Linked DNA regions of Methylosinus trichosporium OB3b. The protein of the gene in region 2 interacts with the protein of the main gene of each other region in a pairwise test. Links are inferred from orthologs where the notes say so. Each region holds a gene or a part of one and is shown on either strand. Other genes may lie near its edges.

The links. The genes of interacting proteins can lie anywhere in the genome.
Region 1: the proteins of ruvC (region 2) and ruvA interact in binary tests that used the Escherichia coli proteins (3 or more experiments, as listed by UniProt). The link is inferred for Methylosinus trichosporium OB3b from one-to-one orthologs.

Annotation. Positions count from the first base shown.
Region 1 is NZ_CP023737.1:885,343-891,003, forward strand. The notes cover bases 1,388-4,095. They hold ruvA (Holliday junction branch migration protein RuvA), read right to left. Parts: upstream 3,195-4,095; coding sequence 2,580-3,194; downstream 1,388-2,579. Other genes in these bases: CQW49_RS04265 (cold-shock protein), read right to left, coding at 1,388-1,469; CQW49_RS04270 (acyl carrier protein), read left to right, coding at 1,851-2,096; CQW49_RS04275 (hypothetical protein), read right to left, coding at 2,101-2,475; CQW49_RS04285 (acetyl-CoA carboxylase carboxyltransferase subunit alpha), read right to left, coding at 3,276-4,095. Outside these bases: CQW49_RS04255 (malonic semialdehyde reductase), read right to left, coding at 1-421; CQW49_RS04260 (tetratricopeptide repeat protein), read right to left, coding at 466-1,158; more of CQW49_RS04265, read right to left, coding at 1,260-1,387; more of CQW49_RS04285, read right to left, coding at 4,096-4,229; CQW49_RS04290 (hypothetical protein), read right to left, coding at 4,483-5,661. UniProt on the Escherichia coli protein: The RuvA-RuvB-RuvC complex processes Holliday junction (HJ) DNA during genetic recombination and DNA repair.
Region 2 is NZ_CP023737.1:4,260,515-4,264,744, forward strand. What follows is about bases 1-2,753. They hold ruvC (crossover junction endodeoxyribonuclease RuvC), read left to right. Parts: upstream 1-992; coding sequence 993-1,514; downstream 1,515-2,753. Other genes in these bases: folE (GTP cyclohydrolase I FolE), read right to left, coding at 1-85; CQW49_RS20190 (iron-sulfur cluster assembly scaffold protein), read left to right, coding at 215-646; CQW49_RS20200 (DHA2 family efflux MFS transporter permease subunit), read left to right, coding at 1,599-2,753. Also shown: more of CQW49_RS20200, read left to right, coding at 2,754-2,996; CQW49_RS20210 (CCDC90 family protein), read right to left, coding at 3,565-3,828; CQW49_RS26185 (hypothetical protein), read left to right, coding at 4,142-4,230.

The sequences.
Region 1 (5,661 bases), 3.4 Mb from region 2 along the record:
GAAGAAAATAGCCGCCCTGCAGGGTAGCGTTGCGAAAGGCCGTCGTCTCGATCAGCGGCTGATTGCCGGCGAACCAGGAGCGCGCGTCGGTCGCCGGATAGAGGCGCGGCAGATGCTCGAAGAAGGCGAGGTCATGGGCGACGATCGCCGTCGCCGGCGCCGCCATCGTCTTGTCGAGATTGCCCGGCGCGAGCGCCGGCGCGAGGCGCTGCTTGGCCTCCTTCGAGCGGACGAAGACGAAGCGCGCGGGCAGGCAATTGGCGCTGGTCGGGCCCCAGAGCGCGAGCGTCACCGCCTGCCGCAGCAGCGCGTCGGGAACCTCCCGGTCGAGCCAGCCATTATGCGTGCGCGCCTGCGTGAACAGCTGCGCCAGCGCCTCGTCGCTCAGGGTCTGGTGATCGGTGAGCGGAGCCTGCGTCATCCCTGCCTCCTTCGCGATATCGCGGGGAACAACGCTCGCCCGCGTCAAATGTCCCGGCCGGTGACCTCCTGCTCGAGACGCTCCTCGGCGCGGCGCCAGTCCTCGCGCCGCGGATGCAGCGCCAGAGCGCGGCGAAACGCCTCGAGCGCGCGCGCGGGCTCGCCGGCGCGCTCGCGCAGCACGCCGAGCGCGCCCAGCGCGTCGAAGCGGCGCGGCTCCAGCCCAATGGCGGCGTCGAGATCATGTTCGGCGCCTTCGGCGTCGCCGAGGGCGAGCCGCATCTCGGCGCGCGCGACCAGAGCCTGCGGCCAGCGGGGCTCCAGCGTCACGATATGGTCGAGGAGGTCGAGCGCCAGCCGACGATCGCCGGAACGGGCGGCATGGGCGGCGCGGGCGATCAAGAGATCGGCGGTCGGCGAGCCGGAGCGCGCCCAGATCCGGCCGATCGCCTGCACGAATGCTTCGGCCTCTTCGGCGCTGCCGGCTTGCGCGAGGCGGGAAAACAACGAGTCGAGTCCGGTCGGCCGCGGCGCCGTCGCGCCGATGTCGTGCGATGGTTCGTCCGCCGCCGGCGCCTCATGCGATGGGCCGAACACGCGCACGCCGGGCGGCAGAGGGATCGGAATGCGGCCGAGGCCGGGAATGTCGAGATAACGCTCCTGCGTCTGCGCGAGGGCGGCGGGCGCAACGGCGCAAGCGAGGCAGAGCGACAGCGAGATGACGGATATGGCGCGCATGAGCGCGAGTTTAGCTCACACTCCGATGGCGAGAAAGCTCGCCGATGACGGAACGGCCGATCATAAAGAAAGGCCGCCCGGAGGCGGCCTTTCGGAAAAAATCAGAGGGCTTTCAGCCGATCCGCGGCGGACTTGCCGGTGCGGCGGTCCTGGGTGAGCTCATAATCGAGCTTCTGCCCCTCGCGCAGATCGCGAAGGCCGGCGCGCTCCACCGCGCTGATATGGACGAAAACGTCCTTGCCATTGTCGTCGGGCTGAATGAATCCATAGCCCTTTTGAGCGTTGAACCACTTCACGGTTCCAGTCGCCATCAGTCTCTCCCATAGGAAGATAAGGGTCCGCATGCGCGCGGACCGGGGTCGATCGATATTTGGGAGAGGTCGTCAGCGGCTTCGTCTCCGAAGCGCGGCCAAGTCGTCAGGCCGAATAATCGATGGCCATGAATATAGAAACGCGGCTCGCCCCTGGCAATGACGGACCCGCGCCCTACGCCTACGCATTTTCCACAGGAAAAGGTTTCGCTAACCGTTCGGCACGCGTTTCGCGTCAATTCATGCAGCGTTCAGGACCGGCGCGGCAATCTTAACCTCGGATTCACGGTCGATCGCTCGAATGATCGATAAATCGTCGTGAATGACGAAAGTCGGCGACGCGCCGAGGCGTCGGCGAAACGGAACACAGGACTTGCGGAAATGATCGAGCTCGTTCGGCAAATGATCGACGAACACGGGCGACTGCCGACGCCCGCGCGGCTGCTGTCGCCCAATGCCGATCTCTATGAGATCGGCCTCACCTCCTTCGCCGCGGTCGAGGTCATGCTGGCGCTCGAGGAGGCGCTCGGCCTGCAGTTCCCCGAGCGCATGCTGCGCCGCCAGAGCTTCGGCTCGATCGCCTCCATCGTCGCCTGCCTGCGCCAGCTCGAGCGCAAGGCCGCCTGACGACTCAGAGCTGCACGCCCGACGGGCAATAACGCGCCGTCGGATCGGCGGCGACGAGGAGATCGGCGGCGGGCCATTGCCGCCGGTCGACATGAAAAGCCTTCACGCCGGGCAGAACCGGCGGCGCCGCGTCGAGCCAGCGACGGAAAGCGATGGCGCTGCGGCCCTCCTCTCGCTTGACGCGCGCGGCGACGCGGTCCTTGCCGGGGACGGGCAGAAGATTTTCCAGTCCGCATTGCGCGAACAGCGGCTCCTCCCGAGACGGCGCCGCCGCCGCACGCTGGACGGAAACGAAGATCGCGAACAGCGCGAAAGCCACAAAGCAAAGGAAGAGCGCGCCGATCTGGCGCGGGCCGATCGAGAAGAGCGACCTCGACATGACGAGCCTCCGTGCGGCCGCCCATCGCGGCCTCGCTCGTCAAATGGCGCGGCGCCGGCGCCTTCCCATCCGAATCGTCGCCATGCTTAGCGTTTGGTGAGCGTTCAGCTCGCCAACTCTTTCAGCCCGCGCCGGATCAGCGCGCCCGTATCGGCGGATTCGCCCAGCGCCTTCAAGCTCGCGGCGACGGCCGCCGCCGCCTGCGGGCGGCCATAGCCGAGATTGACCAGCGCCGAGATCGCGTCCTGCGCCGCCTGCGGCGCGCTCGCCTCGGTCTCTCCCGAGAGGCGCGCCAGCGCCGGATCGAGCGCCGCGAAGGCCGGCGCCTTATCTTTCAATTCGGCGACGATGCGGGCGGCGAGCTTCGGCCCGACGCCGGAGGCGCGCGCCACCATCGCCTTGTCCTGCCCGGCGATGGCGGAGGCGAGCTCGCCGGGGCCGAGAATGGAGAGAATGGCGAGGGCCACCTTGGCGCCGACGCCCTGCACACTCTGCAGCAGGCGGAACCAGTCACGCTCGGCGTCGGCGGAGAAGCCGAACAAGCGGATCGAATCCTCGCGCACCTGGGTCTCTATGGCGAGCGAAGCGGCTTCGCCCGCGCGCGGCAGCTTCTGCAACGTGCGCGTCGAGCAATGGACGACGTAGCCGACGCCCTGCACGTCGAGGATCACGAAATCATCGCCGTAGGAATCGACGACGCCTTTGAGCTTGCCGATCATCGATGCCCGCCCCTCCCGCGCGCATCGTCGAGTGAGCCTCGAGGCTCACGCTCCAAGACGACCGGGCGGCTCCGAAAGCTGTCAGATCTTGCGTCCGATCGACAGAAATTTTTCCGCGCGGGCGTCGATGATCTGCGCCCGCGACAGGTTTCCGAGGCCGGCGAGCGCATGGTCGATCGCCTCGCCGACCGCCGTCACCGCGGCCTGCGGCTCGCGATGCGCGCCGCCCGCGGGCTCGGCGACGATGACGTCGATGATGCCGAATTTGAGCAGGTCCTGCGCGGTGATCTTCATGCTGGTGGCCGCATCCTGCGCCTTGGTGGCGTCGCGCCACAGGATCGAGGCCGAAGCCTCGGGCGAGGCCACCGTGTACACGGCGTGCTCCAGCATCAGCACCTTGTTGCAGGTGGCGATGGCGATGGCGCCGCCGGAGCCGCCCTCCCCCACCACCACGGCGACATTGGGAACGCCGAGCGACAGCGACACTTCGGTCGAGCGGGCGATGGCCTCGGCCTGGCCGCGCTCCTCGGCGTCTATGCCCGGGAAGGCGCCCGCGGTGTCGACCAGCGAGACGACCGGCAGGCCGAAGCGGTCGGCGAGCTCCATCAGCCGCGCCGCCTTGCGATAGCCCTCCGGCCGCGCCATGCCGAAATTATGCTCGAGCCGACTCGACGTGTCCGAGCCCTTCTCCTGGCCCATGATGCAGACCGGCTCGCCGCGAAAGCGCGCAAAGCCGCCGACGATAGCCAAATCCTCGCCGAAGGCGCGATCGCCGGCGAGCGGCGTGAACTCGTCGAACAGCTGGCGCACATAATCGGAGAAATGCGGCCGCTGCGGATGGCGCGCGACCTGGATCTTCTGCCAGGGCGTCAAAGTGGCGTAGAGATCGGCGAGCGCCTTGGCGGCCTTGGCCTCGAGCTTGCCCAGCTCCTCGCCGATCGACACGCCGTCGCCCTTGGAGGCGAGAGCGCGCAGCTCCTCGACCTTGGTCTCGAGCTCGGCGACGGGCTTTTCGAAGTCGAGATAGAAACGCATGGTTGGGGCGGACACCGAGATTGCGGCGCGAGGCCGGGCGAAGAGGCGCGGAAACTGGCCGTATCGGAGCCGGAAGTCAAGAATGCGCGCGGCGCAGCCGACCAGCGCATTTTCCGCCGGCGTTCATTTGCCGCCGACCATTCGCCGGTCGACGCGTCACACCCGGACGCCATACAGCGTGCGAGCTCGGGCCGGAGGACTGCTCCGGCCCGATAGAAGTCGAGGCTCGCGTCGCCGAGCAGAGCCTTCGCGATCAGAAACGGTCCCGATGATGATGGTCGGTCCGCGTTCCGGGCGTGAAGGAGACCCCGCGCAGCACCTCGGCGAAGCGCGCCGTCTTCACCGTCGTGAACGCCTCGCCGGCCGGCAGCGTCGTCGCCGCGAGATCGTCGACGATCTTCACCAGTCTGTTGGGAGCGGCCCCCTGATCGCCGGCGCCGCTCACCGTCGAGGTGACGGCCCAGATCGTGACGGTCCCGTCACGGTTCACGCGCCCGGTCAGATTGCGCAGGCCGTCCGTCGCCGGAGACCATGGCAGGTCCTTGTTCTTGGCGTTCGTGCCGGTCGGATAGCCGGGAACGGTGTAGGGAACCCCGAGATCGAGGCCGGCCTGCAAGACATAGGCGAGCTTGAACTCTCCCGCGGTCTGGTCGAACACCCATTTCTGCAGGCCGGCGGCGGTCTGCGCGGCGGCCTTCGTGTAGAGATTCGAGGTCGCGTCATATTTGGTCGAGCCGTCGCCCTCATCCGCGACATAGATCGTCTTCTCGTCGGCGATCCACAGCCCGAAGGGGAAGACATTGGTCGTCGTCTTCGCCAATGTCGTGTTGAATCCTTTCAGAATGCACATGTTGTTGGGAAGGCCATCCGTCGCCAGCGTCGCCTCGTCATAGGCGAGCGGCGCGGTCGGCAGACCCGCGGAAGAGTTCGGAAGGCCAACGCCGGTAGGACATTGGAGCGGACGGCCATTGGCGTCGGTCCCCGTCGTGTCGACGAAATAGACCGTGTTGACGCCATTGCTGCCGCTGCCTTTGGTGAAGAACAGCGTGTTGTGGAAAATGGCGAGGCCGCGGAAATTGTCGTCCTTGCCGACCTTGTCGGGTTTCGTGTTGGCGGGCAGCTCGGTGATGTTGAAGCTCGCGACCGGCGTCGGCGCGCCCGGCTGCTGCGCGACGAGCGCGCGCTTTTCGGCCGCCATGATTTGCGCTCCGGCGCCGAGCACCACGCCCGCCGGCTGAGGATTGGAGCCGTTGCCCGCATTGCCGGCGGCGTAGAGCAAAGTCGTATTGCCGCGAGAATAGGAGATCGCCGCCCGGCCATTGTCGCCGGTGTAGGCGTTCGTTTTGGTGAAATGGAATTCGCCCTCTTTGTCGAGCGCTGCGACGACCCGATAATAGAGGTTGGGGACGGGATTGGTGGGATCGACAACGCT
Region 2 (4,230 bases):
CCTCCGCTTCCTCGCGGCTCGGCCGCTCGACAGGCTTCTCCGCCGTCTCGGGACGGCTGAGCAAGGGCTTAACCACGGCATCCATGTGGCGCCTCCAAAATCAACGAAGCCCGACGGTCTTCGGGGACGATGGCCGCTTTCGACACGGCCCGAGGAATTATATACTCAGTGGAAGAAATCCACGTAACCCCCCGCTAGCAACTTATCGGCCACCATGCTCGATCAAGTGTACAACCAGCGCATTCTGGAGCTCGCCGCGCAGATTCCGCGCATCGGACGACTGCCGGCTCCCGGCGCCAGCGCCACCGCCCATTCCAAGCTCTGCGGATCGACAGTGACGGTCGACGTCACCCTTTCCGACGGAAAAGTGGCGGATTTCGCCCATGAGGTCAAAGCCTGCGCGCTCGGCCAGGCCGCCTCCTCGATCATGGCGCGCAACATCGTCGGCTCGACGCCGCAGGAGTTGCGCGACTTGCGCGAGATCGTCCGCAAGATGCTCAAGGAGAACGGCGCCCCGCCGGAAGGCAAATGGGGCGACATCGCTCTCCTCGAGCCCGTGCGCGATTTCAAATCGCGACACGCCTCGACGCTGCTGACCTTCGACGCCGTCGTCGACGCGATCGGCCAGATCGAAGCGAAGACATAAAGAGGAATCGCGCCGTTCTCCCGTCTCCCGCTCGCAATGCGCGCGGGGAGACGAAGCGGCAGACGTCGTGGCCTTAATTCGAAGCGCTCGTCAGTTCCAGCGGCGCCTGCCGCCTCCTCTCCCCGCTCGCGCGCGAGCGGGGAGAGGTGAGGGGCCGGGAGGGCTCGCGGCGTCTCGATATCGCGAGCTCGCCGAGCCCCTCACCTCACCTCTCCCCGCCAAGGCGGAGAGAGGAGGCGGCCGGCGTCGGGCCTTATTTCGAACGCTCGTCAGTTCTAGCGGCGCCTGCCGCCTCTCCCCGCTCGCGGGAGAAGGAGAGCGCGATTTCTTGATTGGGGTTAACGTCATGACGAACGAAACGATTCGCATTCTCGGCGTCGACCCGGGCCTGCGCAACACCGGCTGGGGCATCATCGAGGCGTCGCGCGGGTCGCGGCTCTCCTTCGTCGCCTGCGGCAGCCTGCATTCCGATGGCGACGCCGCGCTCGCCGAGCGGCTGGCGCAATTGCAGCGCGGACTCGCGGAAATCATCACGGCGCATTCGCCCCATGAGGCGGCGGTCGAGGAGACTTTCGTCAACCGCGATCCGCAATCGGCGCTGAAGCTCGGGCTGGCGCGCGGCGTCGCGCTCGCCGCCCCCGCTCTCGCCGGCCTCGAGGTCGCCGAATATGCCGCCAATCTGGTCAAGAAGACGGTGGTCGGCAACGGCCACGCCGAGAAGGCGCAGGTCGCGATGATGGTGCGCGTGCTGCTGCCGGCGAGCCGCGCCGAGAGCGCCGACGCCGCCGATGCGCTCGCCGTCGCCATCTGCCACGCCCAGCACCGCGCCAGCCGCGCCGCCGCGCGGCTGCTGCAGGCGCGAGCCTGATCCACGGCGCTTTCGACAATCGGCTCGAAAGCCGGCATATAGAACGGCGCCCGAGCCTTCCACGCCCACCTTGAACGAGGTCCGTTGCCTTCTTTCGCCGTCACACCGCTGATCGTCGCCACTGCGCTGTTCATGGAGAATCTCGACGGCACCGTGCTGTCGACGGCCCTGCCGGCCATGGCCGCCGATCTTCACGAGGACCCGATCGCGCTGAAGCTGGCGCTCACCTCTTATCTGCTCTCGCTCGCGGTGTTCATCCCCGTTTCCGGCTGGGTCGCCGACCGTCATGGCGCGCGGCGAGTGTTTCGCGCGGCGATCCTCGTCTTCACCTTCGGCTCGATTCTCTGCGGCCTCTCGACCTCGCTCACCGGCGTCGTGCTGTCGCGCGTCGTGCAGGGGCTCGGCGGGGCGATGATGGTGCCGGTCGGGCGGCTGGTGCTGCTGCGCGTCGCGCCGCGCGAGCAATTGGTGCGGGCGCTCGCCTATCTCACCGTGCCGGCGCTGATGGGGCCGATGATCGGCCCGCCGCTCGGCGGCTTCATCGCCACTTATTTCCACTGGCGCTACATCTTCTGGATCAATGTCCCGATCGGGGTCCTGGGCGTGCTGCTGGTCACGCGCTTCATTCCGGACCTGCGCGAGGCCGAGGTCCCGCCGCTCGATGTGAAGGGCTTTCTGCTCTCGGGCTTCGGCCTTTCCGCCCTCGTCTTCGGTCTCGGCGTCGCCGGCCCCGGCTTCATCGCGCTTCCTTATGTCGCGGCGCTCATCGGCGCCGGCGTGCTGGCGCTCGCGCTCTATGTGCGCCATGCGCTGCGGGCGCCCTATCCGATCATCGATCTCTCGCTTTTGCGCGTGCCGAGTTTTCACGCCTCGGTCGTCGGCGGCTTCCTGTTCCGCATGGGGCTCGGCGCCTCGCCGTTCCTGCTGCCCTTGATGCTGCAGACGGGCTTCGGGCTCACCGCCTTTCAATCCGGCTCGCTGACCTTCGTCGCCGCCATCGGCGCCATGGCGATGAAGACGACGGCGCAGCCGATCTTGAACCGCTTCGGCTTCCGCCGGGTGCTGATCGTCAATGCGCTGATCTCGGCCGGCTTCTTCTGCGCCAACGCCTTCTTCACGCCGGCGACGCCGCATTGGGCGATCATGACGATCCTGCTCGTCGGCGGCTTCTTCCGCTCGCTCGAATTCACCGCGCTCAACGCCATCGGCTACGCCGATATCGACCAGCAGGCGATGAGCCGGGCCACCAGCTTCGCCTCGGCCGGACAGCAATTGTCACTGTCCGCCGGCGTGTCCCTCGGCGCCGCGGCGCTGGAGGGGGCCCGGTCGCTGCATGGCGGCGGGGCGCTGCAATATATGGATTTCGAGCCGGCGTTTCTGATGGTCGCGGCGGTGTCGGCCGCCTCGATCCTGTTCTTCTGGCCGCTCGCCCACAATGCGGGCGCGGCGCTCACGGGGAACGGCGCAGGACGGATCAGATAGGCGGCCCCCGGCAAACCGCGGGCCTCCCTTGCCCTCACCTCGTCCCGCGGAGCGCCCGCAAACGGGCTCGGGAGATGTAGCGTATCGATGGAGGTGGCGACCGTCGTTGCTCGCGCCGGTGCTGATCCAGGCTCATTTCAAAAATTCGAGCGCCGCCAGCATGAAGCCTCCGAGCGCGATCTGCGTGACGACGAGCCAGCGCAATATGCCCACCTTGACGCTCACGGTCTCGATCTTCGCTTCGAGCTTCGTCTCGACTTCCCGCAGATCGGCTTTCGTGGTCAGGGTTCCCGCAACGATCTAGCGAAACGCCTCGACGACGCCGATGGCCTGCTCTTCCCGAGCAGCCCCCAAGGACGGTCCGCGCGCGCAAAGGAACAAACTCACCTCTTGCCTTCTATCGTATATTCAAGACATTCATGCATTCATCCCTCTCGAACTCGCCAAGAAAAGACGTCACCTCACGCTGCCTGCCATTGCACGGCGCGCAGACGGGCGACGGCTCGGCCGTTCGGCGCGGAGGAACTCGGCGGGGCCGTCCGTCATCTCGTTGGCCCCGGCCAAGCGATCAGCGGAGGAATTTCAGCGCCGCGAGAAGGAAGCCGCCGAGCGCGAATTGCGTGACGACGAGCCAGCGGAGAATGTCCACTTTGAGGTTGGCGGCGGACGTCTCGATCTTGGCCTCGACCTCGCGAATGTCCGATTTTGTCGCGAGAAGGCCTGCGTCGATCTCGCGAAACGCCTCGACGACGCCGATGGCCTGCTCTTCCGAGAAGCCTCTCTTGCGCAAAACCTGCACGATGGCGAGCGTGTCGATGGTCAGGGCGGTCATGGAGGGGAAGATAGCAGGTTCGCGGCCGCGTTCAACGCGGCGGCCGCGAGGGCGGTGGGGCGATCAGGTGAAGGAATAAATCCACAACCCTCGTCCTGAGGAGCCCGCGAAGCGGGCGTCTCGAAGGACGGCAAAGGGAGGAACCCAAAGGATTCGCCCCGCTGCCATCCTTCGAGACGCCGCCTGCGGCGGCTCCTCAGGATGAGGATCTGGGATTTTTATCCTTCGCCGTGTGGCGAATGTTCATCGACGAAAGAAAGCATCTTGTCGAGCTCGGCGGCGGCGCGGAGAGTGTAGCGGAGCTTCACAGGCCATGCTTCGCCCAGATGGCCCGCAGCTGATCGTCCGTCGCGAACTCGCCGCGCTCCGCCTGCGCGAAAGACTTTCCGAACGAAGCTTTCC